4 regions of the Paraglaciecola sp. L3A3 genome follow, and region 2 is predicted to be linked to each of the others. Evidence: predicted binding sites of a transcription regulator. Region 2 holds the regulator's gene; each other region holds the start of a gene.
The links. The regulator sigma-54, encoded in region 2, starts transcription at its own class of promoters, with help from an activator protein. The targets are predictions, from matches to a motif close to GTTGGCACGNNNNTNGNNT.
Positions count from the first base shown of each region.

Region 1: the regulator sigma-54 is predicted to act here: its motif matches at 4,237-4,255, upstream of GQR87_RS13585 (CmpA/NrtA family ABC transporter substrate-binding protein).
Region 3: the regulator sigma-54 is predicted to act here: its motif matches at 1,777-1,795, upstream of GQR87_RS14925 (choice-of-anchor A family protein).
Region 4: the regulator sigma-54 is predicted to act here: its motif matches at 3,750-3,768, upstream of GQR87_RS15810 (nitric-oxide reductase large subunit).

Region 1 is NZ_CP047023.1:3,248,262-3,254,455, forward strand. It holds gene GQR87_RS13570 (alginate export family protein) at 1-538, opposite strand, end outside; gene GQR87_RS13575 (ABC transporter ATP-binding protein) at 586-1,431, opposite strand; gene GQR87_RS13580 (ABC transporter permease) at 1,478-2,467, opposite strand; gene GQR87_RS13585 (CmpA/NrtA family ABC transporter substrate-binding protein) at 2,559-3,962, opposite strand; gene GQR87_RS13590 (bifunctional protein-serine/threonine kinase/phosphatase) at 4,938-6,194, opposite strand, start outside.
Region 2 is NZ_CP047023.1:4,629,662-4,635,855, reverse strand. It holds gene mgtE (magnesium transporter) at 1-551, opposite strand, end outside; gene GQR87_RS19145 (HPr family phosphocarrier protein) at 742-1,017, opposite strand; gene rapZ (RNase adapter RapZ) at 1,021-1,866, opposite strand; gene ptsN (PTS IIA-like nitrogen regulatory protein PtsN) at 1,867-2,310, opposite strand; gene hpf (ribosome hibernation promoting factor) at 2,326-2,613, opposite strand; gene GQR87_RS19125 (RNA polymerase factor sigma-54) at 2,639-4,126, opposite strand; gene lptB (LPS export ABC transporter ATP-binding protein) at 4,192-4,917, opposite strand; gene lptA (lipopolysaccharide transport periplasmic protein LptA) at 4,917-5,465, opposite strand; gene lptC (LPS export ABC transporter periplasmic protein LptC) at 5,428-5,994, opposite strand; gene kdsC (3-deoxy-manno-octulosonate-8-phosphatase KdsC) at 5,991-6,194, opposite strand, start outside.
Region 3 is NZ_CP047023.1:3,587,503-3,593,696, reverse strand. It holds gene prsT (XrtA/PEP-CTERM system TPR-repeat protein PrsT) at 1-684, opposite strand, end outside; gene GQR87_RS14925 (choice-of-anchor A family protein) at 772-1,734, opposite strand; gene GQR87_RS14920 (hypothetical protein) at 1,901-2,350, opposite strand; gene arfB (alternative ribosome rescue aminoacyl-tRNA hydrolase ArfB) at 2,444-2,824, opposite strand; gene GQR87_RS14910 (CPBP family intramembrane glutamic endopeptidase) at 2,854-3,453, opposite strand; gene GQR87_RS14905 (YciI family protein) at 3,523-3,822, opposite strand; gene GQR87_RS14900 (DUF6786 family protein) at 3,840-5,015, opposite strand; gene trpA (tryptophan synthase subunit alpha) at 5,024-5,848, opposite strand; gene trpB (tryptophan synthase subunit beta) at 5,848-6,194, opposite strand, start outside.
Region 4 is NZ_CP047023.1:3,802,443-3,808,636, forward strand. It holds gene glnT (type III glutamate--ammonia ligase) at 1-48, shown strand, start outside; gene nikR (nickel-responsive transcriptional regulator NikR) at 168-626, shown strand; gene GQR87_RS15805 (hypothetical protein) at 638-1,159, opposite strand; gene GQR87_RS15810 (nitric-oxide reductase large subunit) at 1,306-3,576, opposite strand; gene nhaA (Na+/H+ antiporter NhaA) at 3,883-5,253, opposite strand; gene GQR87_RS15820 (PRC-barrel domain containing protein) at 5,595-6,194, shown strand, end outside.

The DNA of each region.
Region 1 (6,194 bases), 1.4 Mb from region 2:
AAGCATAATTCAAAGTGAGATCTTTACTAGGAGCATAAGCAACACTCAAACCATCAAAGGTTTGTCTATCTTGACGCCATCCCACATGGCCGATAAAACGATGGCCATCCATAGTCATTACTTGGCGACCTAATTTGGCGGTGATCCCTTCTGCTGAATATTGAATAAAACCTTGATCAAGCTCTGTATGTTCAGGATCCGCAATCACAGAATAAATACCTGAGTTATATCCAGTAGGTCCAACGGTATAATCACCTTGCCCCATGACAATGCGAGTATCTTCCATTTCAACAGTAGCTGAAAAACCGTTTACACTACCCGTTTTGTAGGCCAAAAGAGTACGTAATGTTAATGCGCTGGCATCTTTTGCGCTATTTTCTTGTTCGACCGACTCATAACGTAGCAGCATATTGACACTAGCCTTACCAGATGTCAGAGCTTCAGTCACTGATTCTGCCATAACTGATTGGCTTGTAGCACTTGCTAACATAGCGGTTGTTAATGCTAGGGTTAATTTAGTTTTATTAAGTGTTTTCATAGTCTTCTCTTAAGTTTAATAATATTGATTTTGTTGTGTATATTGGCCTAAGCCACGTTGGCCGACTTAGCTTTCACTTTCTTAGCTTTATGTTCACTGACTGATTCCACTTTTCGTTGTTTCTCATATAAAAATTTGAGAACTTCACTGCGATAGTGGTTATATTTAGGATCATCAGCCAAGGCTATGCGGTTTCTTGGGCGGGCTAAATCAATAGGTAAAATTTCGCCTATTGTCGCCTCTGGGCCATTAGTCATCATGACGATGCGGTCTGATAACAACACAGCTTCGTCTACATCGTGGGTAATCATGATCACCGTATTTCCTAACTCAGCATGGATCTCCATCACAGAGTCTTGTAAATGAGCACGGGTTAAAGCGTCAAGGGCGCCAAATGGTTCATCCATTAGTAACACCTTAGGTTCCATAGCTAATGCTCTGGCGATCCCTACTCTTTGTTTCATACCACCGGATATTTCAGCGGGTAACTTATCCGCAGCATGAGTCATATGAACCAATTCAAGATTATGTTCCACCCACTCTTTCATCTCTTGTTTAGAGCGGCCTTTTTGCGTTTGTTTAACCGCTAGCTCTACGTTTTTATAGGCACTTAACCAAGGTAATAATGAATGATTTTGAAACACCACTGCACGCTCTGGGCCTGGTTCACTCACTTCTTTACCATCTAAAATCACCCCTCCATGAGTCGCCTGATATAAACCTGCCACTATATTTAATACTGTGGATTTACCACAACCAGAGTGCCCAATCAGTGATATAAATTCACCTTTAGCAATCTTCAGGTTTACATCCTGTAACGCAGTGAAAGGCCCTTTAGGTGTAGGAAAATCAATGCCTACTTGCGTCAGTTCTAAATGATGTGTCGCACTCATAATATTCTCCTGCTATTCGTAAAATTTTGTACTGGTGTTAATACTGCTATCTTAATACTGCATTTTTGTCCCAACTGACTTTCTTTTGCAGTGACAACATCAATCTATCTAGTACAAATCCGATAACTCCAATGGTCAGTACCGCCACCATAATCCGAGCTAAAGATTCTGAACTACCATTTTGGAATTCATCCCAGACAAACTTTCCTAAACCAGGATTTTGCGCCAACATTTCTGCGGCAATTAGCACCATCCAGCCAATCCCCAAGGACAAGCGTAAACCGGTGAAGATGGCAGGAATTGACGAAGGAATAACAATTTTTAAAACGTGATCTAAAGCGTTTAAGCGCAAGACTTTGCTGACATTCAGTAAATCTTTATCTATGGCAGAAACACCAACAGCAGTATTAATTAAAGTTGGCCATAAACAACAAAGTGATACGGTTACAGCTGATGTGACAAATGATTTTGAAAACATAGGATCAGTGCTCACATACACAGCACTTACCACCATAGTCACCAGCGGTAACCATGCTAATGGAGAGACAGGTTTAAATAATTGGATCAATGGGTTAATGGCTGAATAAGCTTGTTTACTCAAGCCGCAAATAATGCCAATAGGTATGGCTAATAAAGAGGCCACAATAAATCCAACCATTACGGTATAAAGGCTGGTCCAAATCTGTTGGAAAAAAGTAGGAGCACCTGTGAACGCTCTGGTTTTTGCCACATAGCTAGGATTTTGCGCCACACGGGCCGCATTACGCTCTTCTTGACGTGCATAAAACTTGTCTGCTTTGTCCATTTGAGCAGCATGTTCATCAATCAAACCTATGGTTTGTTCCCATACGGCGGCGGGTCCAGGGAATTTTCCTAACGAAGTATCTATGTTTTTGGCCATTACACTCCATAGGCCTAAAAACAACACAATACCAATAAGTGGCAACGCTAAATTACCCAGAACTTTTCCTATATTCGGTAAATTAGCATCTTTAACTTGATGCAATATTGTCAGTGCCGCGACTTGTTTAGTCATTTTAATTACTCCAGAGCAAGGGGTCTTATACATTTATGTATAAGCCCCACTTATATCTCAGTTAAAGTTGTCGTAGTTAAGGTGCGAGTAGTTAGAGCTTGCTATCGCTTTTAAGACCGATCGCAAATTTATCTAGGTAAGCGTTTGGCGCAGTACCGTCGTACACTATGTTGTCAATAAAATGAGTTTGCGGTGATTTAAAGCCAGTCTCAGAAGCAAACTGAGGGAAGTCTTTTGCATTTGCCTTGCCTTCTTTAATCAAGGCTTTAGCTGCTTGAGCATATATATCAGGTCGATATACTTGTTTGGCAATGTCTTTGTACCAAGAGTCAGATTTAGGCTCAGAAATTTGCCCCCATCTGCGCATTTGAGTCAAATACCAAATAGCATCACTGTAGAAAGGATAAGTCGCGTTATAACGAAAGAATACGTTGAAATCAGGTACATCTCGTTTATCACCTTTTTCATATTCAAAGGTACCAGTCATACTATTAGCAATCACTTCGTAATCAGCTCCAACGTATTGGCTTTTAGAGAGAATTTTCACAGCTTCTGGGCGGTTAGCATTGTTGTTTTCATCTAACCACATGGCCGCTCTGATCATTGCTTTGACCACTCGAATATGAGTATTTGGATACTTATCAGCCCAACCTTTGCTCACGCCAAATACTTTTTCTGGGTTGTTCTTCCAAATTTCGTAATCAGTCACTACAGGTACACCAATACCTTTAAATACAGCTTGTTGGTTCCATGGTTCACCTACGCAATATCCATAAATAGTACCGGCTTCCATAGTGGCAGGCATTTGTGGTGGAGGCGTCACAGATAGCAAGGCATCTGCGCTAATTTGGCCACTGGTATCACCCGTTTGCGGAGAATAATAACCAGGGTGGATACCACCTGCAGCTAGCCAATAACGTAATTCATAGTTATGGGTAGACACTGGGAAAACCATACCCATTTTGAATGGTTTACCTTTACTCTTAAAATCATCTACCACTGGTTTTAAAGCATCAGCCTTAATGGGATGAACTGGCTTGCCGTCAACATGAGGCACATGTTTTTTCATTTGTTGCCAAATATCATTAGAAACGGTAATTGCATTACCATTCAGATCCATACTAAAGGCGGTAATAATATCAGCCTTAGTGCCATACCCTATGGTTGCACCAAGAGGTTGGCCTGCTAACATATGAGCCCCATCTAACTGGCCATCAATCACTCGATCTAATAGAACTTTCCAGTTAGCTTGTGCTTCTAAAGTGACATACAAGCCTTCGTCTTCGAAATATCCTTTTTCATACGCTATGGCCAAAGGCGCCATATCGGTTAATTTGATAAAACCAAATTTTAGTTCTTCTTTTTCAGCCCAGCCTAACTCTTCAGCAGACACATGAGCGGCCATAAATGAGCCGCTTAATACTGTTGAAACCACACCTATACGGAGTGATTTAACAGCAAGTTTTAATGATTTTAATAATTGTTTGTTAGCCATTTTAACTCCGAATTTTTTCCAAAAAAAAACCCACAAATATTTATCAAAAGATAAATATTTGTGGGCTACATTGCCTAACCGGAATAAACACAACACTGTGGAATTACGGATAATATGTTAAGCACTTGAACGAAATCGTTCTGTAAAAAGCACCTATATTAAAATAGATACACAACACTCGAGCAAACATATTGCATCTACAATGCCAACTTTAAAAATAACAATAATTTCAAAGAGTTAAACAAAATAACAACTATTACTAAAAATAACTTAAAAACCAAACTTGTGCAAAGACGCACTACCACAGTGCTAGTTTCAGAATAACCTGTTGCGTTTCAACATTTTTTACATTGAAGTTTTGAAAATTTAATTAACAGTACACTGGTCTTTAGAGTTCAGTTATTTACATCAAATCATTGAGAGTCTCAGCTATCTAAAAATGATAAGTTAAAGGAACAAATACACTTTTTTCAAGAGAATGGTATGAAGTTTCAGAAACAGGATTTACATCTTCATTTTGATGAAACAAATAACCAATTAGTTTTCCGAACAGTGGAGCACAAATTAGCAGACAAAATAAATACAATAAATTCAGAGGCATAGCTATTGACCTAGCAAATTTACCAGATGTCGATGCTAATAAGCTGAACAAATGGTAAGAATTTTTTGAACAACAGCATGAATTTAACCAAGATTTGAGGGCCAAACTAGAGCAAGACGTTAAAAATCGCAATCCCGAAGCCGAATTCTCACTACATCACATATATTACGGACTTGCACGAGATGAACGTTCTATGTAGTTACTTGAAACATCAGAAGCATTATTAGTTCGTGCAGCAGCTAGGGGCATCATTGAAGTCCATAACAAATTAAATACAGACTGCCCAATATTGAAGAAAGTGGCAATAAGAATAATTAAACGCGCTAATCAACGCCTGCTCGAAGAAGCTGAGACTTCTTAATCCCCTTATAATATTACGTCAGTTGAATCACTAAGATAATAATCAGCACAAACTGGATCACACACAGCCCCTGATACACCAAGATAGGGTTTCGTTTGATTAAAGGTTGTTTCTGTAAGGCCCCTAACATCACCTGATTGGGTTTGTCTAAATCCATAAGCAGTTCAGAAAACGCCTCATACCTATACTTAGGATTGGGCTGTAGAGCTTTGCGTAAAGTTAAATCGACCCACAATGGTAAATCAGGTCTTAGCAACCGAATACTTTGATACTGCCATTCGTCATATGAATTAGGGATATAATCCTGATATTTAAAGTCTTTAAATGGAAGCTGGCCCGCTAACATTTCATACACCACTACGGCCACAGAAAATAAGTCACTCTGATGATCACTTTTATGTGTTAACAAATATTCTGGAGCAATATAATGCACTGACCCCACAGCTACATCTTCATCAGGCAATGAGTTCGTTTCGGCTAAGGCATTGACCAATACAGTGCCAAAATCAATTAACTTTACTTCACCATTATGGCTAATCATTACGTTTTCAGGTTTGACATCTCTGTGCACCATATCTTTACGTTGTAATATTCGTAAAGCTGCCACCAATTGGCTAATGATCTTGCGCACTTGTTCAAGACTAGGTTGAGGATTGTCTACCATCCATTGTCTTAGCGTTTGACCTTCTATGTATTCACATAAGTGATAGATAAACTTAGCATTGTCAGGGCGTTTATACACAGCCATCACATTATGATGTTTAATGTGCTGACCTATCCACTCTTCACGTAAAAAACCACTCAGATAAACGGGATCATCAGCAAAATATTGGGAAGGAATTTTTAAACCATATACCTTATCATCTTCTTCATTAATAACTTTGTACAAGCTACTTCGAGTACCATTAAACAAGGTTTGTACCACTCGATAACCTTCTAGCTTCATACCAACTTCTAAAGCCGGAGGCATAGCCAAACGGCTAATTTGTCGAAAGTGTTCGTCTAAACTGGCTGTAGGTAATTCAACAACATAAACCAATAAACAAGTTACGTTATCGTCACTGCCCGCATCAAGTGCTGCTTGTACAATATTATGTGCTCGCTGCTCTAACCCGTAATCAGAGTCATGAATTAGCGCCAATAATTTTTTGTTCGTTAGAAACTCATGTACTCCATCCGAAGTGAACAGATAAATATCACCTCTTGTAAGATCGACTGTGCTGTAATCTACGTCTAGATGAGCGTCTATTCCTACTGCACGTGTTAAGAC
Region 2 (6,194 bases):
TTATCTTCACTGTCTACTACATACAAAGTATCTGTATGTTCAGGCATATCACCTTTTAGCCGTAGATAACGCAGAATTACGTCAACATTAATTTTATGACGAAGGGTAATGGTATCTGTATTCATGATGAAACCAGCGGTTTCCTCACCATAAGATAAGCCTAATTCGGCTCTTTGCCTGTCCTGTTCGTCCATGGTTGCCAGTAAATCCTGAGAAACTGATTCGGGTAGAGTGCTGAGTGTTTCCACCAAATCATCAGTGTCCATCTCTTCGAGGGCGTCTGTGATTTTCTCCGGCAACATTGTATCTATGATGCCATTACGGACATCTTCAGATAATTCTTCTAATACATCACTATATAAATCAGGTTCAATTAGTGGCCATAAAATTAAACGACTACGGCTACGACTTGATTCCAAAAGCAAAGCAATGTCACAAGGCTGCAGTTGTTGCAGCATGTCTTTTACTAGCCCTGTATTATCATCTGCTAGTGCATCATCGATAGCATGAAGTTGGCTTTTTGTGCTTTTAGTTTTGAAGGTCTCTGGCATGAATTACAAATATTTACCCAATTAATAGAAAGATGAAATGATGATAGCGCATTGGATACACGCCCATAGTTTAATCGATAGTCGGCTGTAGGTCAGTACAAATTTTCTGAAGTTTTTGTTAAAAAGCAAAAGTATGCGCAGCTTATAAGTGACGAAGTCATGCTTGGTGTGCGAAGCACATTAAAGATTCTTATTCTTCCTCATTAAACTTATCAACAATCAGGCTTTCTACCGCGTCCAAGGCTGCTTGGGCATCTTTGCCTTCACTGACGACTTTAACTTCTTCACCTTGGTGGCTTTCTAACATCATTAGGCCTAACACACTATTGGCAGAGGCTTGTTTATCGCCTTGATATAAGGTGATTTCAGCATCAAATTGAGTGGTTAATTTTACTAATTGTGTTGCTGCTCGGGCGTGCAACCCTAGCTTATTGACAATAAGCAGTGTTTTTTCAATCCTTGGCATAGTTTACCTATTTAGTTCGCGGTGGCGAATTTGTACATCTGGATGTGAGTCACTAAACGTTTTAGCTAGGATTTCGGTGACATAGACAGATCTATGTTGGCCGCCTGTACAGCCTATTGCTATGGTCACGTAACTACGATTGTTTCTTTCTAAGTGGGGTAACCAAGTAGAAATTAAATTTTGAATTTGCCAAATAAATTTAGTCACTATAGGTTGTGAACCTAAGAATATTTGTACAGGACTGTCGAGACCTGTTAATTGTTTGAGATCTGGCTCCCAGTGCGGGTTAGGTAAAAAGCGGGCGTCAAATACGTAATCTGCGTCTTTGGGAATGCCATATTTAAAACCAAATGATTCAAACACTAATACTAATCTAGAACTTTTTTTACCCAAAATCCTTTCACGTACTATTTCAGCTAATTGGTGAACTGATAACTGATCGGTATCTAAATAAAGGTCAGCCCGTTCGGCAATAGGGGCTAATAATTTACTTTCAGCTTGGATCGCATCAGACAACGATTTATTTTGTTTAGACAGTGGGTGTAAACGTCTAGTTTCACTAAAACGTTTAATCAAAATATCATCACTGGCATCTAGATAAAGTATGGTTAGATTCCATGTAGAAGGTAAATAATCGAGAATTTCCACTAGCTCGTTAGTGTCTTTCGGTAAGTTTCTTACGTCGATACTTACTGCCACTTGATCGTATTCATCTACCACTGTGTGGGTCAGAGTGGGCAACAAGTTAACTGGGATATTGTCTACACAATAGTAACCGAGATCTTCCAATGCTCGTAATACTACAGATTTACCTGAGCCTGATCGTCCGCTGATAATGATGAGTTTCATTTAGCTCATAACCTCAAATAGTTCTTGATTAGTTTTTGCACTGCGAATTCTATGTAATGTATCTTTGTTCGTTAATTTTTGGGCAATCGCAGATAAAGTACCTAAGTGTTCGGATGCTTTTTCTTCTGGCACTAAAATAGCAATAAAAATATCTACAGGTTGATTGTCAATAGCATCATAGGGAATAGGTGTTTCACTGGTGACCACTATGGCTAAGACATTTTCTAGATCTTTTAATCTACCATGGGGGAGGGCGATACCATTGCCAATCCCAGTGCTACCCATTTTTTCTCTGCCGGTTAAACTGGCCAGTATGGTTGCTTGATCTATGTTGCTAATCACTTGAGACGCCGTTTGGCTAATGAGTTCAAGTACTCTTTTTTTACTAGTGCCCTGAACTGCACATAAAGTGCAGTCAGGGTGAAGAATGTCTTTAATTTCCATTATGGGATTCTATAGTTAATGGCGTTTGACTTTTTCCTTATGCCTAATCACTTGTCTATCAAGTTTATCGATTAAGCCATCTATTGCTGCATACATATCTGCATGCTCAGATGTTGCGAACACCTCCGTTCCACTGAGGTGTAATGTAGCTTCGGCTTTTTGACTAAGCTTTTCTACATTTAAAATTACGTGCACATTGTTGATATGATCAAAATGTCGTTCTAACTTGGTGAATTTAGTGTCGACATAGTCTCTCAAAGAATCTGTAATATCTACATGATGACCAGTAAGGTTAATTTGCATATCGCCTCTTCCTTCTAAAATTCGCCTATAATAGGCTCTTACGTTGGTTAGACGGGGGTATCAATAATGATTCCCGGTATTTTGCTATTGTTCGCCTGGCCACTTGTATACCTTGGTCGGCCAACAATTGTGCAATTTTGCTGTCGCTTAAAGGTTTACTTGGCTTTTCAGCTGCGACCAGCTTTTTGATCAACGCTCTAATGGCTGTTGATGAACATTCTCCGCCCGCATCTGTTGCTACATGGCTTGAGAAAAAATATTTAAGTTCAAAAATACCTCTAGGTGTATGCATATACTTTTGCGTGGTTACTCGTGAAATAGTCGATTCGTGCATGTCCACCATTTCTGCCACATCATTTAACACCATAGGTTTCATCATTTCGGGACCGTGTTCAAAAAATCCCATTTGTTGTTGTACTATACAATTAGATACTTTTAATAAGGTTTCGTTCCGACTCTCAACACTTTTAATAAACCATTTGGCTTCTTGTAAATGAGAACGAATAAATTGGCTATCAGAACTGTTTTTGACACTTTTACTCATGGCTGCATATTGCTGATTTACGTTCAGCTTTGGCAAACTGTCTGGGTTAAGTTCAACGGCCCAGCGACCATTTTTTTTGCTTACCGATACATCTGGAATAACGTATTCTGGTTCTCCAGTAACGATAGCCGTACCCGGACGAGGGTTGAGCGTTTGTAGTAAACGCATGGCTTCTCGTAACTCTTCTTCTTTTAGACGAGTTTTACGCATTAAGGTACGATAATCTTTACTACCAATCAGATCACAATAGTCGGTAATTAACATTTTGGCTTCTGCTAGCCATGGAGTTTCAGCTGCAAACTGTTTTAATTGAATCAGTAGGCATTCTTGTGCGCTTCTGGCGCCAGAGCCGATTGGATCGAGCATTTGAATACGTTTAAGTACCACTTCTACTTCATCTAACTCAATTTCTTCATCGTCCATGCTGGCCAATACTTCTTCTGTGCTGATGGTTAAATAACCACCTTCATCAATAGAATCAATAATGGCGATAGCTATGGCTTGATCGTTATCGCTGAAATGGGTCAGGCGCACTTGCCAAAGTAAATGGTCTTGAATATTGTCAGTGGTCTCACCTTGGAAAATTTGGTCGTCATCATGTGACGGGCCAGAACTGCTAACAGGTGAAGGCGCTGGGGCAGATGAAGCACTTAAATATTCATCCCAAGTGCTATCTAATGGTAAGTCTTCTGGAATATCGTTGTTTTGTAAAGCATCGCCTGAGTCAATATTGTCGACATTGACCTCTGAAGCGTCATTTGCGCCATTGGCATCATGATTGGTTTCTAAAGCTTTATCACCAGCACTATCAAATTGCTCGTCTACTTCCAATAGAGGGTTTGAATCAAGTGCCTCTTGGATCTCTGTTTGTAAGTCAAGTGTAGACAGTTGCAGGAGCTTAATCGCTTGCTGCAACTGAGGTGTCATTGTGAGTTGTTGGCTAAATTTTAACTGTAAAGAGGGTTTCATTTACTTCTTATGTTTAATTTATGTTTAATTCGTTGTTGATATCAGCCGAGTCAATTTATGGCTAACTATAGCCTGAATTGCTCACCAAGGTATACATCTCTTACACGTTGATCACTTAAAACTTCTTCTGAGGTACCAGATGCAATGAGTTCACCGTGACTTACTATATAAGCTTTTTCGCATACATCTAAGGTTTCACGTACGTTATGGTCAGTAATTAATACACCTATCCCTCGGTCTCGTAAATGTTGAATTATTTTTTTTATATCATTTACTGAAATAGGGTCGACCCCTGCAAATGGTTCGTCAAGTAGAATAAACTCAGGATCTGCTGCCAGTGCCCGAGCAATTTCTACACGGCGGCGTTCTCCACCAGAAAGGCTCATGCCTAAGCTGTTGCGAATATGGTTAATGTTAAACTCATCCAATAATGAGTCAGCCTGTTGTTCTCTTTGTTCTTTGGATAGCTCTTTGCGAGTTTGCAATATAGCCATTAAATTCTGATAAACAGTGAGCTTTCTAAAAATAGAGGCTTCTTGTGGTAAATAACCGATACCTTGTCGGGCTCGGACATGCATGGGTTGTAAAGTTAAAGCTTGTTGATCAATATATATTTCACCCTTATCAAGGGGGACTAAGCCAACAATCATATAAAAGGTTGTGGTTTTTCCGGCACCATTTGGCCCTAACAAGCCAACAATTTGTCCTGTGGATACCTCTAAGCTGACATCTCTAACAACTTGTCGTGATTTATAAGACTTGGCTAAATGAGAGGCTTTTAATACGGCCATTAAGGTTTTGATCCCTGTTGTTTGACGCTGTTAACTTTGTTTTTAGATTCGGGTTGGAAAATTGTAATAACCCGACCACTTTCTTGATTATTGCCTTGAGCAATGATTTGTTCAAGCTCCATGTTGAACATAATCGAATTACCTTTCACACTGCTGGAGTTTTGTTCGATTTGTGCATCACCTTTAAGTGATAAAGAGCGAGTATCTCTTCTGTACATGATTTCTTTAGCTTTGGCGGTAACTTTACTACCATCTTCCTGCTGCTGAGAATATTCTGCTGGATTGCCTGTGGCAATGAATATTTCATTTCCCTCACCTTGGCTGGCATCTACTTTGACTTCATCGGCGGTCACGACAAGGCTGCCTTGGCTAATTTGAACATTACCACGATATATAGCTTGCTTATTAATGCCATCACCTTCTTGATAATTAGAGGCAACTTTGATGGTTTGAGTAAAGTCTTCCTTGCCGGCAAATGCTGATGTCGACACTAAAATTGCAAGAACTAACTTAGTCTTGAGAAGATGGCTGGTAAACGGTTTTAACATGATCTAGTAACTCGTATTTTTGGGTTTCAAGGCTAACGGTAAAGCCGTTGCTGTTAATGACATAGTTTGGACCGATAATTTCTACAGCCTGATCTGAGGTCATGGTTTTGTCAATTAAATTTATTTCTACAAAACTGGTACGTATGGTTTGAACATAACCATCTTTATTTAAGCTCTTGATTTCGACATCGTTCTCGAATTGTAAACGTTGGTCTTCGTATAAGGTGCCTTCTTGTGCATTGACTTGCCAAGGATGTTCGGTTTGAGAAAATAGCAAATATTCAGGCTGCTTAAAGAGGGTAAATCCTAATAAATCATAGTTTTCCATATATTCTGCAAAAACTTGATGATTGATTTTACCGGTTTTATCGTAAAGAGTGCTACGCATTTTTTTGGCTTGATAATTTGGGATCCAAGCTTCTTCTGTTTGTGAAATGGGGATTATTTCTTCTTTTTGTAACCAGCCGGGTAGGCTTAAAGCTAATGCGAGAATAAACAATAAGCCGATACAGACAGTGACTCTATTCATACACTAGAGCCGTGAATTAATTGCAGCTGGTTATTGGCCAGTAAAATTAAATCGCACAATTCTCGTACAGCGCCAAATCCACCTTTTGTCCGGGTAACATAATGGGCACTATTGGCTACAACTGGATGTCCATCTTGTACACACACATTTAATGCGGAAAGTTGGAACATTCCTATATCGGGCATATCATCACCAATCGC
Region 3 (6,194 bases), 1.0 Mb from region 2:
TGTCTGTAGATATGATAAAGCAAGTTCTAGCTTATTTTGGCTTCTGGCTGTTAATCCTTTTAGTTGCCAGGTGGTGGCATTTTCGGGACTAATTTCTAAGGCTTGGGCTAAAAAGCTTTCTGCTTTGGCATAGTTTTTCAGAATTAATTCTATTTGTGCTAAACCATTTAGTTGTTCAGTTTGATTAGCTGCTAATGATCCTATTGAGGTAAAACTTTGCTTAGCACATTCATAGTTTTTAGCCTGCAAACAGGCTGATGCTCTAAGCCTTTGCCAATCAATTTTTTGTTGAGTGGAAAAATTACTAAATTGACCAAAATCAATTATCTCTTCATATTCTTTACTTTTTAATAAGGTTATCGCCCAATAACTTGCAAATGAACTAATATCTGCCCCCTGCATGATTGCTTCATCAAATTCTACTTTAGCCATAGCAAAATGGCCTAGTTGAGCGAGTAATTTACCCATTAATATTTTTGATGGCAGATTTTCTGGATCGGCCAGTAAGGCGTTTTTTAAGTGGATCATCGACTCGTCAAACTGCTCCTGATTAAAGGCTGACAAGGCTTTTTCGTAATGGATTTGGCTATTGGCAAATGCAGAAGATGAAAAGTATAGACTCAATGTAAAACATGCTACTGCAAGGATGCTTTTTACAGAAAGGCTAAAACATAAGACGCGCATTTATTTCCCTTAAATTAAAATAAAAAAAGACGGATAAATCCGTCTTTTAAATCATAACAGTATTGTCAGATTAACTGCAATATAAGCTTATTTTTTGAATTTACGATAACCCATAAAAATTAAACCTAAGGTTATAATTAATGCCCCTGTTGGAGCTGGCACTTCACTTGTGGGTGGGGTTGTTGTCGGCGGTGTATAGGTAAATAATTCGTTGTGTAGCTGCTTGTCGGAGGTCAATGACTTAGCTACTAAACCACCATCTAATGAACCGGTTGTTAGATTGATTGATGCAAGCGGCGCAAGAACAGAGCCGTTCCACCCGTCACCGGCAATATTAATTTCTCCTTTTGCATCATAAAAGTTCCATAAAACTAAAGGGGCAGCTTCTGTTTTAGTGAAATTACCGGAAGCTTTAGCATTAATATTAATAGTTCCTGAACCAGCTACATTAATTATTATGGGGGTTGTGGGGTTAACGTCGAAGGTTAAGCTTAGATTTTGGTCAGCTAGTATTGAAGCGTCAATATTAAAAACATTTAAGTCCAGTGAGTTATTATTTTCAAACTTACCAGCACTATTTAATGTGCCTGTTGAAGAAAGGGTCTCAAAATGAGCACTATCATTAACTGCTTGATCCCATATAGCATCAAATTCATTTTGAGCATCGGTCATATTAGTAATTGCCGAACTAGTGCCACCGTCATTATTGTAGGTAGTACCGGTTTTAGTTCCATATAAAATATTGTTGCCTTTTAAGGTCCTAACCGTACCACTGATATCTCCTAAAACAACAACAGCATCAACGCCTCCGCCCTCAATGCGTGCTCCGACTTCAGTAGTACCACCTTTTATATCTCCCCCAACTAATATTTTTTCGTATATATGGCTATTATAATCTAAATCCTCAGACAAGATTAAATTATACGATCCCACATGTGCATTAGTGTTTACCACATAATCAGCATCGCCTGGAGCTGGCACACTTGCTTGGGCTTGGCTCGATAATAGGCCTAAAGTAATAAGGGCGGCAGACAAAAATTTAATATTCACGTGTTATACCTTTTTAGATAGTGACGATATATATAGTTACCTAAGCAATAATTGAACCAAAATTATAAGTTGATGTTCCTTAGGGGGATTAACATGTTATTAACAAATTGTAAAAAGATACTTGTAAATTTATCTGACACATTAGTCTGTTATTAGAAACGGCGTATTATCCGGTGTGGCGGGGGTTGATACAATCCACATAAAGACTGTGTTTTTGTCTGTGTGTATAGATATGAATACTTAAAGGGGTCGTACCTATTTCATCCCACATTTTGCTGTGGGCTGCAGATGGACAAATTGCCGTGCGCAGATAAGATTTTTGTACTTCTTTGCTCATATCTAAAGGTGCAGGTATCTGTATATAGGCGTTGATTTTTCCACCACGACTGCGAGAGCCTTTATATCGCCAATCTCCCATAAAAAACGTTTGGTAAAATGCGGCGTTAACAATTTTTAAGGTATTAACCGTAATAAGGGGGGGAGGTTGGTCAGAACTCGATAGGTCTGTACCTGCCGTTTTACTTTGGATACAACTGCTTAAAGCCATACACATTATAAACATGGGCAGACTAGATTTAATTTTATTAATGGTACTTATTTTCAACTGATTGCTCATACAACACCTAAACATCTTGGCTAACCTCAGTTTAGTTATCGGCGATAGTATGAATAACTCAATGATTAATTGTGCAGGGGGCGCTAACCCTTGTTAATAATCTACTTTTTTACGTAACGCTTTTGTCCTGCCAGATTTTACTTTGCTATCCACTCGTTTGATTTGTGAACCTCTAGTTGGACGGGTGGCGCGTCGTGCTTTTTGTAATTTACCAGCTTCGATCAATATAGTCGTCAGCCTGTCTAGGGCATCCTGCTTATTCATTTCTTGAGTACGGTGACTTTGCGCTTTAATAATTAAAATCCCCTCTTGGGTGACACGTTTGTCTGAGCCTGATAATAACTTTTGTTTGACGTACTCTGGAATGGCCGCGATCCGAATATCAAATCTAAGATGTATTGCACTAGACACTTTATTGACATTTTGTCCGCCCGCACCTTGAGCACGCATGGCGTTTAATTCAATGGCAGGCATCAGGTTTTCGATATTGGGTTGATACAATTTTAAGCTCCTGGAAAGGCTAAAATTTTGCCTAGCCCTAAGGTAAATAACCAAACTCCATAGGCACTATGTTCTAAACTGACTAGCACTAAAGATTGGCTTTTTTTAAAGGTTAAGGTAAACAAAACTCCGCCTACAAAGGTCAAAATAAACACTAAATTATTCGCTAAAAATGTGTGAGCCAGACTAAATATGAAGGCATTTAAAAGCAAAAATAAATAACGGCTAGACAGCAAATGTTGGTATCGGCGGATAAAAAACAAACGATATAAAAACTCTTGGGGATAAACAGAAAACAAGGCGTAAAATAAACTGACAGCCAGCCATAACCAAGGGGTGGTAAGTACCACAGAAAATAAAGTTTCAGGGAAAATGTACCAAACTAAAGCCGTCGAAATAATGACAAAAGTAATAAAGCGTAAAGTCATGGCAGTTGTAAAGTTAAAAGGTTTTTTGCCGACTAATTCAGTTTTTACAAACCAATTTTGTCGACGAGAAATTGTTATACAGCAAACCAATGCCGCTAACACATAGCTTAACTTGATAACAAAATGGACAGGTGTGGCCAATAAAATAGGGGTAATAACAAAAAGAGCAAACATCTCAATCCATAGATAAGAATTGGATGGGTTGCTCTTTTTTGTGTCAGCCAGTATTGTCGACATATGTGACTAAGGGAACACTTTTTTGTAAGGTTTAACCGTTACGGTTTTATATACGCCAGCTGCCATGTAAGGGTCGGCAGCGGCCCATTCTTTAGCTTGCTCTAAACTATCAAAGTCTAAAATAACCACAGAGCCAGTAAAACCAGCTTCACCGGGATCATCACTATCAATAGCAGGACAAGGTCCAGCAACTAAAAGGCGACCTTGGTCAGTCAATTCTTGTAACCTAGCTAAGTGAGCTGGTCGAGCTTCTTTGCGCATTGGTAAACTGTTTTCCACGTCTTCGCTATAAATCACATACCACATGGTAGATTTCCTATTGTTTATTGAGATTGAAAAATATTGTCAGTTTCGCTGACCTTGATGCCAACTAACTGTTTGGCTATTAGATCAAGTAGATGAACTTGACCAACAAAATGGAACACTTGTTGAGTATGACTAACTGATTCATTGGTTTTGAGTGCTCGCATTGGAGCCGAGCTTTCTAATTCAAAAAAAGCCGAGTTGGCTAATAGACTGCCATCCATATTGCCATGGTTGTAGGCATTGGTTACATCGCCTTTTATGCCATTAGTATTTTCTTGTTCTAAGGATATAGGGTAGGCAGCTTGCTTATTCAGAGTAAACTTAATCACAGTTAAACGCTTTAGTGAAGGAGAGTACGACAAAATTAAGTTGCCACTAATAGCCACAGGAATGCCTATTTTACTACGGTATTTACCGTCGGTTTTGTAAAAGATTAAATGCTCTTTACTAATTAATCTATCGCCATATAAGTCATATAAATAACTCTGTGCAGGGGCTTGTTCAGGGGTAATGGTAAACATAGAAATATTATCATCAGAGCCTTGTAACATGGCCATAGACCAAAGTGTGATCAACCCTTTATCCACATGCCAATTATCACCTAGATTAGTCAGCTCTGTATCCGAGCTGTAGGCCACTTGGTTGACTGCTTTGGGTAGTTGTATATTTAAATGTTGTTCAATTTCTGGCTTATTTAACAGGGTGATTTTTCTATCTAACTGGACTGAAAATTGACTGTTTTGATGATTAATTAACTGTAAATTTTTTTGAAAATGAACTGTTTTATTATTGGCTAAAACAACTGAGTAGTTTTTCTCATTAAGGGCTGTAGGCACTTGCCAGTTTTCTGATTTTATCTCTTTACCTGCAGGATAAAATAATGAAAATTTTGAGCCTATGGGTGCAATCCAAGTCCTGTCTTCGCCGCCCACATTGCCTGTTTTGTTTTGTAGCGCTTTTTTATCTAACCAAGCATTACTTAGCCCTTTAACACCAGTGGCGGTACTGGTTAATACTCTGCCTTGGTGTTGCGCCGACAATACAAGTTGGCTTTGCTGATCTTTTGATTTAAGTATGATGGGTGAATCAAACTGCTGAATATAATCTAAGTCTTCGGCAAAGTTATTGTTTGCCAACACCTTAGCTGATAAACAGCTAAGGCCTGTGAGCAAAAGTACTAAGTAAAGTTTCATTGTCAGGCCTATTTGGTAGCTTGTTTCATTTCGCTAACAAATGTTCTTAGTTTATCGAACATGACTTCAGGCTGTGCAAGGTTTTCTGCCACTATGTTAACTGTTGCTGAGCCTGATATTGCACCAGCCGCGCCAGATTTTATCGCATCTGAAACTTGTTGTGGAGTGGAAATACCAAACCCTAACAGAGGCGGTGCTACTTTGTATTGCACTAATTTTTCAATTAATTCACTGGCAGGAATGGTCACAGCAGTTTCAGCACCTGTTACGCCAGCCCGGCCTAAGAGGTATGTATAACCCTGGGATTTTTTACCGATCTCAGACAAGGTTTCATCGCTAGCATTAGGTGGTGCTATCAATATTTGTTTAACTCCGGTTTGTTCCGCCATGGCAATAAAACGATCTGCTTCACGTAATGGTACGTCAGCAATCAATATTGAATCGACCCCTGCATCAGCTGCATCGGTGTAGAATTTCTCAATACCACGCTTAATCACTAAGTTGCTATACAACAATAAACCAATAGGAATATCGGCGTTAATTTCACGTACTCTTTTAATTACCGAAAAACATTCTGTGGTTTTAATTTTGTGACTTAAAGCACGTATTGCTGCTTGTTGAATAGTAGGCCCATCAGCAATAGGATCTGAATAAGGAAAGCCTAATTCTAATGCATCAGCACCGCCTTCGATTAAGGCCTTAATTATATTAACCGAAGTATCTACATCCGGATCACCAACCATCACAAAAGGAACAAAAGCCCCTTCGTTTTTACCATTAAGTTGGCTGAACATGTTTGCGTAACGATCAGTTTCTATCAGAGCGTTAGTCATTATTTTGCGTCTCCTAAAATACTATGGACGTGGGCTAAATCTTTATCACCGCGGCCTGATAAGTTCACCACAATAATAGTGCCGTCTTCTGCTTCATCAGCCATGTCTAAGGCGTGGGCTAGGGCATGAGATGATTCAAGGGCCGGGATAATACCTTCTTTACGAGACAGCAATTGGAAGGCATTTAATGCTTCTTCATCGGTTACCGATACATATTCAGCACGGCCAATATCTGATAAATAAGCATGTTGCGGACCCACAGCAGGGTAATCTAAACCTGCAGAAACAGAATAAGATTCTTCTATTTGGCCATCGTCATCTTGCATGATATAGCTATAAGCACCAT
Region 4 (6,194 bases), 830 kb from region 2:
CTTGATGTGAGCAAATGGGAGATTGAGCGTTACACTAATTTATTTTAGAAAACGCTAAAGTAGCAAAAACTTAAGGAATAAAGGTGCCTACAGAGCTAGGCACCAATACCCAGTAATATGATATATTCAGGCGATTATTCAGATAAGTATAAACAAAAGAATTTGTGATGAGCGAAGACAAGATAAGCAAAGAAAAACTCAGCCGTATTAGCATGTCGATCCCAGAAGATTTACTAAATGGCTTAGATAAAATGGTCAAAGAGCGAGGATTTGAAAGCCGTTCTCAAGCGATCTGCGACATGATCAACTTACAACTCAATGAGCATAAAGCGCAACAAGGTCATGAGATCATGACTGGTACTGTCAATCTAGTGTACAAACATTCCACCACTGGCTTACAAAAGAAACTACACGATTTACAGTTTGAGTTTATCGACGAGGTAATTTCGAGCCTGAACGTAAATCTTACCCACACCAATACATTGTCTATTATTTTAGTACAGGGGCCAGCCGACAAACTCAACATGATAGCTAACAAGATGATCACTTTACGTGGCGTAGTTTATGGTCGGTTATTGATAAATTCTTCCATCATTCCGCCGATCCATCCTTTACCCCAAGGTTAGTTAGCAACATACTAAAGAGCTGCGCGTACAGCGTTTAATGCCTCGACCGAAAATCCTCGGTCGTAAAAATAAATCACGCCACCACTTTCGTCTAATAACATGACCCGAGCGTTGTTAGGGTTTTGATTACCAGTAAACCTTTGTACTGCATCGCCGTCAGCATAAACAGTGACCACACCTTGCCACATTTCTTTGGGGATACCTTTACGCATACCATTGTCGATAAAGGTACTAAACATTCTAGGTAACATGCCTTGAATGGTTGGGATCTCATACACATCAACTTTGGTCTGTGTCATATCTAGGCCAATTAACCAACGGTCAATATCAAATTGAGAGTCTTGTACATAACCTAACAACAATAGGGTTTTATTGCCGTTAAAGTCTGCGGGAATATTTATCGTTTTACCCTCAAGTGATTCACCTGAGACACTAATCATTTTGTCGCCTAAGTTAACCTCAGCTGGATATTCATAACTCGCGCAGCCGGTTAAACCTAAGGCTAGAACTATTAACACTAGGATGGGTTTCATTAATTAATACTCACTTGTTGTTTAATTAATATTACTTACGAAATAAATGGCTAACTAGATCTTAGTTAAGTAATAAAGTGGCGGATAACATGCCCCTTTTTGAGAGGCATGTTAAAAAACTGATTAGGTTTTCTGTTGTGACAAGTTTAAGTTAGCTGTTTTTTAGGCACAAATGCTCTGAACACAAACCAAACAAAACATACTACGCCTACACTAAAGACTATATCGCCCGGCACTCTGAGCCAGACTAACGCTTGCATGATAGGGCTTTGGATAAACTCGGCTGAACGAGCAAAGGAATAACCATATTCAATGCTCATATAGGTCTGTAATACACCTTGCGGTAACAAAGACAAAAAAGTCATCATGGCCAAGCCTATATTCAGCGTCCAAAAGGATATTTTTAGTAGTTTTTCATTCCACAATTTAATATTAGTTAGGCCACGCATACAGTACAGTGTTAAGCCTAAGCCAAGCATGCCATACACCCCAAAGAGTGCAGCATGACCGTGATTGGCTGTGGTGTTTAACCCTTGCATATAATAAAGGGCAATGGGTGGATTAATCATAAAACCAAACACCCCTGCCCCTACTAAGTTCCAGAACAATACCGCAGCAAAAAACATAAAAGGCCAGTGATAATTAAGTTGCCACTGGGTTCTGGTTTCTACCTTATGTCGGGTATAAGCTTCAAAGCCCACCACCAGCAAAGGTACTACTTCAAGAGCTGAGATCATCGCCCCTACCGCAATCACTGAAGTGGGTGTACCACTAAAGTAAAGGTGATGGAATGTGCCTAACACGCCACCAAATAAGAAAATAATTGTCGCCAATAACACCATCACAGTGGCGGTTGATGTGCGCAAAATACCCATACGAACAAACAACAATGAAATAATAGCGGTAGCGAATACTTCAAATATTCCTTCTACCCATAAATGCACCACCCACCAACGCCAATATTCCATTACCGAAATATGTGTGTGTTGGCCCCACATTAAACCTGCGGCATACAGTAAACCAATCGCCACAGCAGACACCAAAACTAAATAGATCAGTGACTTGCCGCCTTTTTGTTGTAATACAGGCCATAAACCTCGAACCACTAATCCCACCCAAAGAAACAAACCTATGGTCAGGTATATCTGCCAAAAACGGCCTAGATCCACATATTCATATCCTTGATGGCCAAACCAGAAATTCATCGTCAAATCATCAAAGAAACGGTGCACTGCCGCCCATTGGCCAGCAAAAGAACCGATGACAATGATCAGTAAACTGATAAACAAAAAATTAACGCCAAATAACTGAAATTTGGGATCTTTGCCACTCAACATAGGCGCAACGTATAAACCTGTTGCCAACCAGGCGGTAGCAATCCAAAGCACTGCAAGTTGGGTATGCCAAGTGCGAGTCACAGAGTAAGGAAAATATTCAGCAAAAGGTAAGCCATACAAACCTTGTCCTTCTACTGCATAGTGAGCGGTTACTATACCCAATAACACTTGGGCCAAAAACATAGCACACACTACCCAGAAATATTTTGCCGTTGCGCGCATGGATGGAGTCACAACAACCTGCTCAAAAATATCTGTTTTGGCGATACCTTCTTCGGGTTCAACTTCGTCTTGCCAACTATCAAATTGTTTAGCGTAATAGGCAACCAAGGCCCCTGCCGCAGCCAATAATAAAACAATAGAGGCGATGCTCCACATCAGTACTTCAGTTGTGGGTTTATTGCCGACTAATGGTTCATGAGGCCAATTACTGGTGTAAGTAATCTCTTGCCCTGGGCGATTTGTCGTTGCCCCCCAGGCAGTCCAAAAATAAAAAGCCGAAAGTTGTTTAGCCTCTTCATCCGTTAATAAACCATGCACAGGAAACGCATAATCACGACGCAAGGCAAGAGATTCAGGGGTATCACCTGTATACAGGCTGATGTAATGAGTTTGCACTTGTTGAATGGCTAAAGCCCGATCGTCACTAACAGTGATGGTATCAGTATCAGCTTGATAGGTGTTTTTACGCATTTCGGTCTGTAAACTGGCTCGACTTAATGCATTATTTTGTGCTTTCGATAAACCGCTATGTGCGGTTTTCATCAACAAAGCCAGTAAACTTTCTGCTTCACGATGCAACCAATCGGCACTCCAATCGGGCGCAAGATAACTCCCATGTCCCCAGATTGAACCTTGCTCCATACCGCCGATAGATTGCCAAACATTCTGGCCGGTTTCGATCTCATCGCCGGTAAACAAGACTTCACCAGATTCAGATTTGACCAAATTTGGCATTGGCGGGGCTTGCTGATAAATTTGCGCACCCAATAACAGTAAAATGCTGAACATAAATACCATGCCAACAATCAGTATTATCCATAAACGTTTTATACTGAAAGTTGTTTTGTAGTTTTGCATGTCTGCGTTCCTTGTTGTACTCAATCAAGCTATGGCCTTTACTCAGTAACAATGAAACTTGTACTTAGATAAAGTACCAAAACATTAGAAAGCCGCTCATATAGAGCGAGGTCCTTAATGATAAAAAATACGTAGACTGGGTAAATACAGCGCTTCAACATGGTGAACTATTGTTGAAAATATCAAGCCAACGGAAATCTATCGTTTATCTCCACAAAACGACAAAATGAGGGAGTATTGCTAGAATATGCCCAATATTTGATATTAGCAAACGCTTGTTCTCCGATAAATTATGGAGTCTATAATCTAAATTTCAGTCTGTTTTTTAGGGACCAGAATTAATATACATGTCCCCAATATTCCTGCTATCAGCGAACCAAATAAAATACCTAATTTAGCTTGTTCAATCAAAAGAGGCTGACCTTCAAAGGCTAATGCTGAGATAAATAACGACATAGTAAAACCTATACCAGCTAAAAAACTTATACCAATCACGTGATAAAAACGTAAATTAGCAGGCAACCTAGCTATACCGCTTTTCACTGCTAACCAAGCAAACAAACTAATACCAAGTCCTTTACCAAACACTAAACCTAAGACAATCCCTAGTGTAATGACCAGGTCTTTAGCTTCTGGCATTACAGAGGGTAGCAAGACCCCAGCATTTAAAAATGCGAATAAAGGTAAAATAATCAGACTGACAGGTTTATCGAGAGAATTACCCCAGCGAATTATCGGGGTGGTAGTGCGCTTAGCAATATCTTCAGCTTGGATCGCCAATGCGTGTCGCTTTTTATCTTCAATAATTGGGGTGTTGGGGTTATCCATTTCTTGGTACGTTTTGACTAATTTAAGCATTTTGTGCCGAAACCACGTTTTTTTGGCATATGGGCGAGTAGGCACCATCATAGCAGCCAAGATCCCTGCAGTTGTGGCGTGTACACCCGATTGTAAAATAAACCACCACAAGAGCACACCACCCGCTAAATAGAAGACCGGTCTTCGCATGCCCAACATATTGATTAACAACAACCCTAACAAAGTCAGGCCTGCCCAAACAAGAGAGAGACTATCGATCTGTTCCGTATAAAAAAGACCAATTACCGCTACGGCTCCCATATCATCAACTATGGCTAAACCTGTCAGTACAACCGCAGCCGAACGGGGAACTCTGCTGCCTAACAAAGTTAAAATAGCAATAGCAAATGCTGTATCTGTCGCCATGGGGATCCCCCAACCTTGAAACGAATCAACATCGCCAAACCAAACAGTGACTAAATAAAATAGTGCTGGCAGTAACATTCCACCTATTGCCATAAGTACCACTAAAGATGCATCTTTGATGTTACTCAAAGCGCCAACTAAGCACTCATATTTAATTTCTAAGCCTAAAATAAAGAAAAACAACACCATTAACCCGTCATTAATCCAATAATGCACTGTGTGACCAAACTGCCATTCACCTAGGGAAATCGTTAACATTAGAGAATTGATTGCTTGATAGTTTTGTTGCCAACCCAGATTGACCATGAGAATTGCTATTAGAGCCGCAATAAGCAAAGCCATGCCTGTCAGAGCTTGGCTATTGATAAATGATTCGATAGGAGAAGATAGCTTTAAAAAGCTCCGTTCCAATGGAGCATGTATTCGACTCGTTTCTGCCAGTTTTTTTTTCATTGTTTCCTTTGAAGGCATTTTTTCCATAGCCCAACTTTACACTTTATCTTTCTTTAGTAAATTAATGTAACACATCAAATTCAATTAGTACTCTAATCATTATTATGTGATATGTTTGCAAAAACCAATAAAAACGCGAATAAACACTTAAATACAAAAAAATGAACCATATATATAATTTGAACACTAAGTAAATAGTGGATATTTGGTCTACACTAAACAAGAGCAACAATACATTTTGGTAGCTCAATTGTTTGTAGATATGTTGACACAGTGATAAGTATTATTGTTGCTTTGATTAAGGCAACAATTACATGAAATTCGCCATTGAGGAGGACATTATGTTAGTTAGTTTAAAAGAATTAAGCGGAATTACTGTTAGTGCTGAAGATGGAGATGTGGGCGAAGTAGAAGACATCTACTTTGATGATAGATTTTGGACTATACGCTTCTTGGTGATGGATACCCATCCATGGATGCCATTCAGTGACAAGGTTTTAATCAGCCCTATTGCAATAGATAATTTTACCTCAAAAGATCATAGCCTAAAAGTGTCGATGACTAGGGATGCAGTAAAAGATAGCCCTAAAATCGAAGAACATGAAACCGTGTCTCGGGAGTTCGAAAAAACCTATTTTGATTATTTTGGTTATGGTTATTACTGGTATGGAGACGGCGCATGGGGCCAATATGCCTACCCTACTGCATTATATGATTCAGCAGTATTACCGATAGAAAATATTCAACAACAGCACATCGAAAGCAGTAATCATTTACGCTCGGCCAATGAAGTGAACCATTACAGTATTGCCGCCTTAGATGGCAAAAAAGGCTATGTAAAAGATTTTATTTGGGACACCCATACTTGGTCATTACGCTATCTAGTGGTCGACACCCGAGACTGGTTACCTGGCGGTAAAAAAGTACTGATTTCGCCAGAT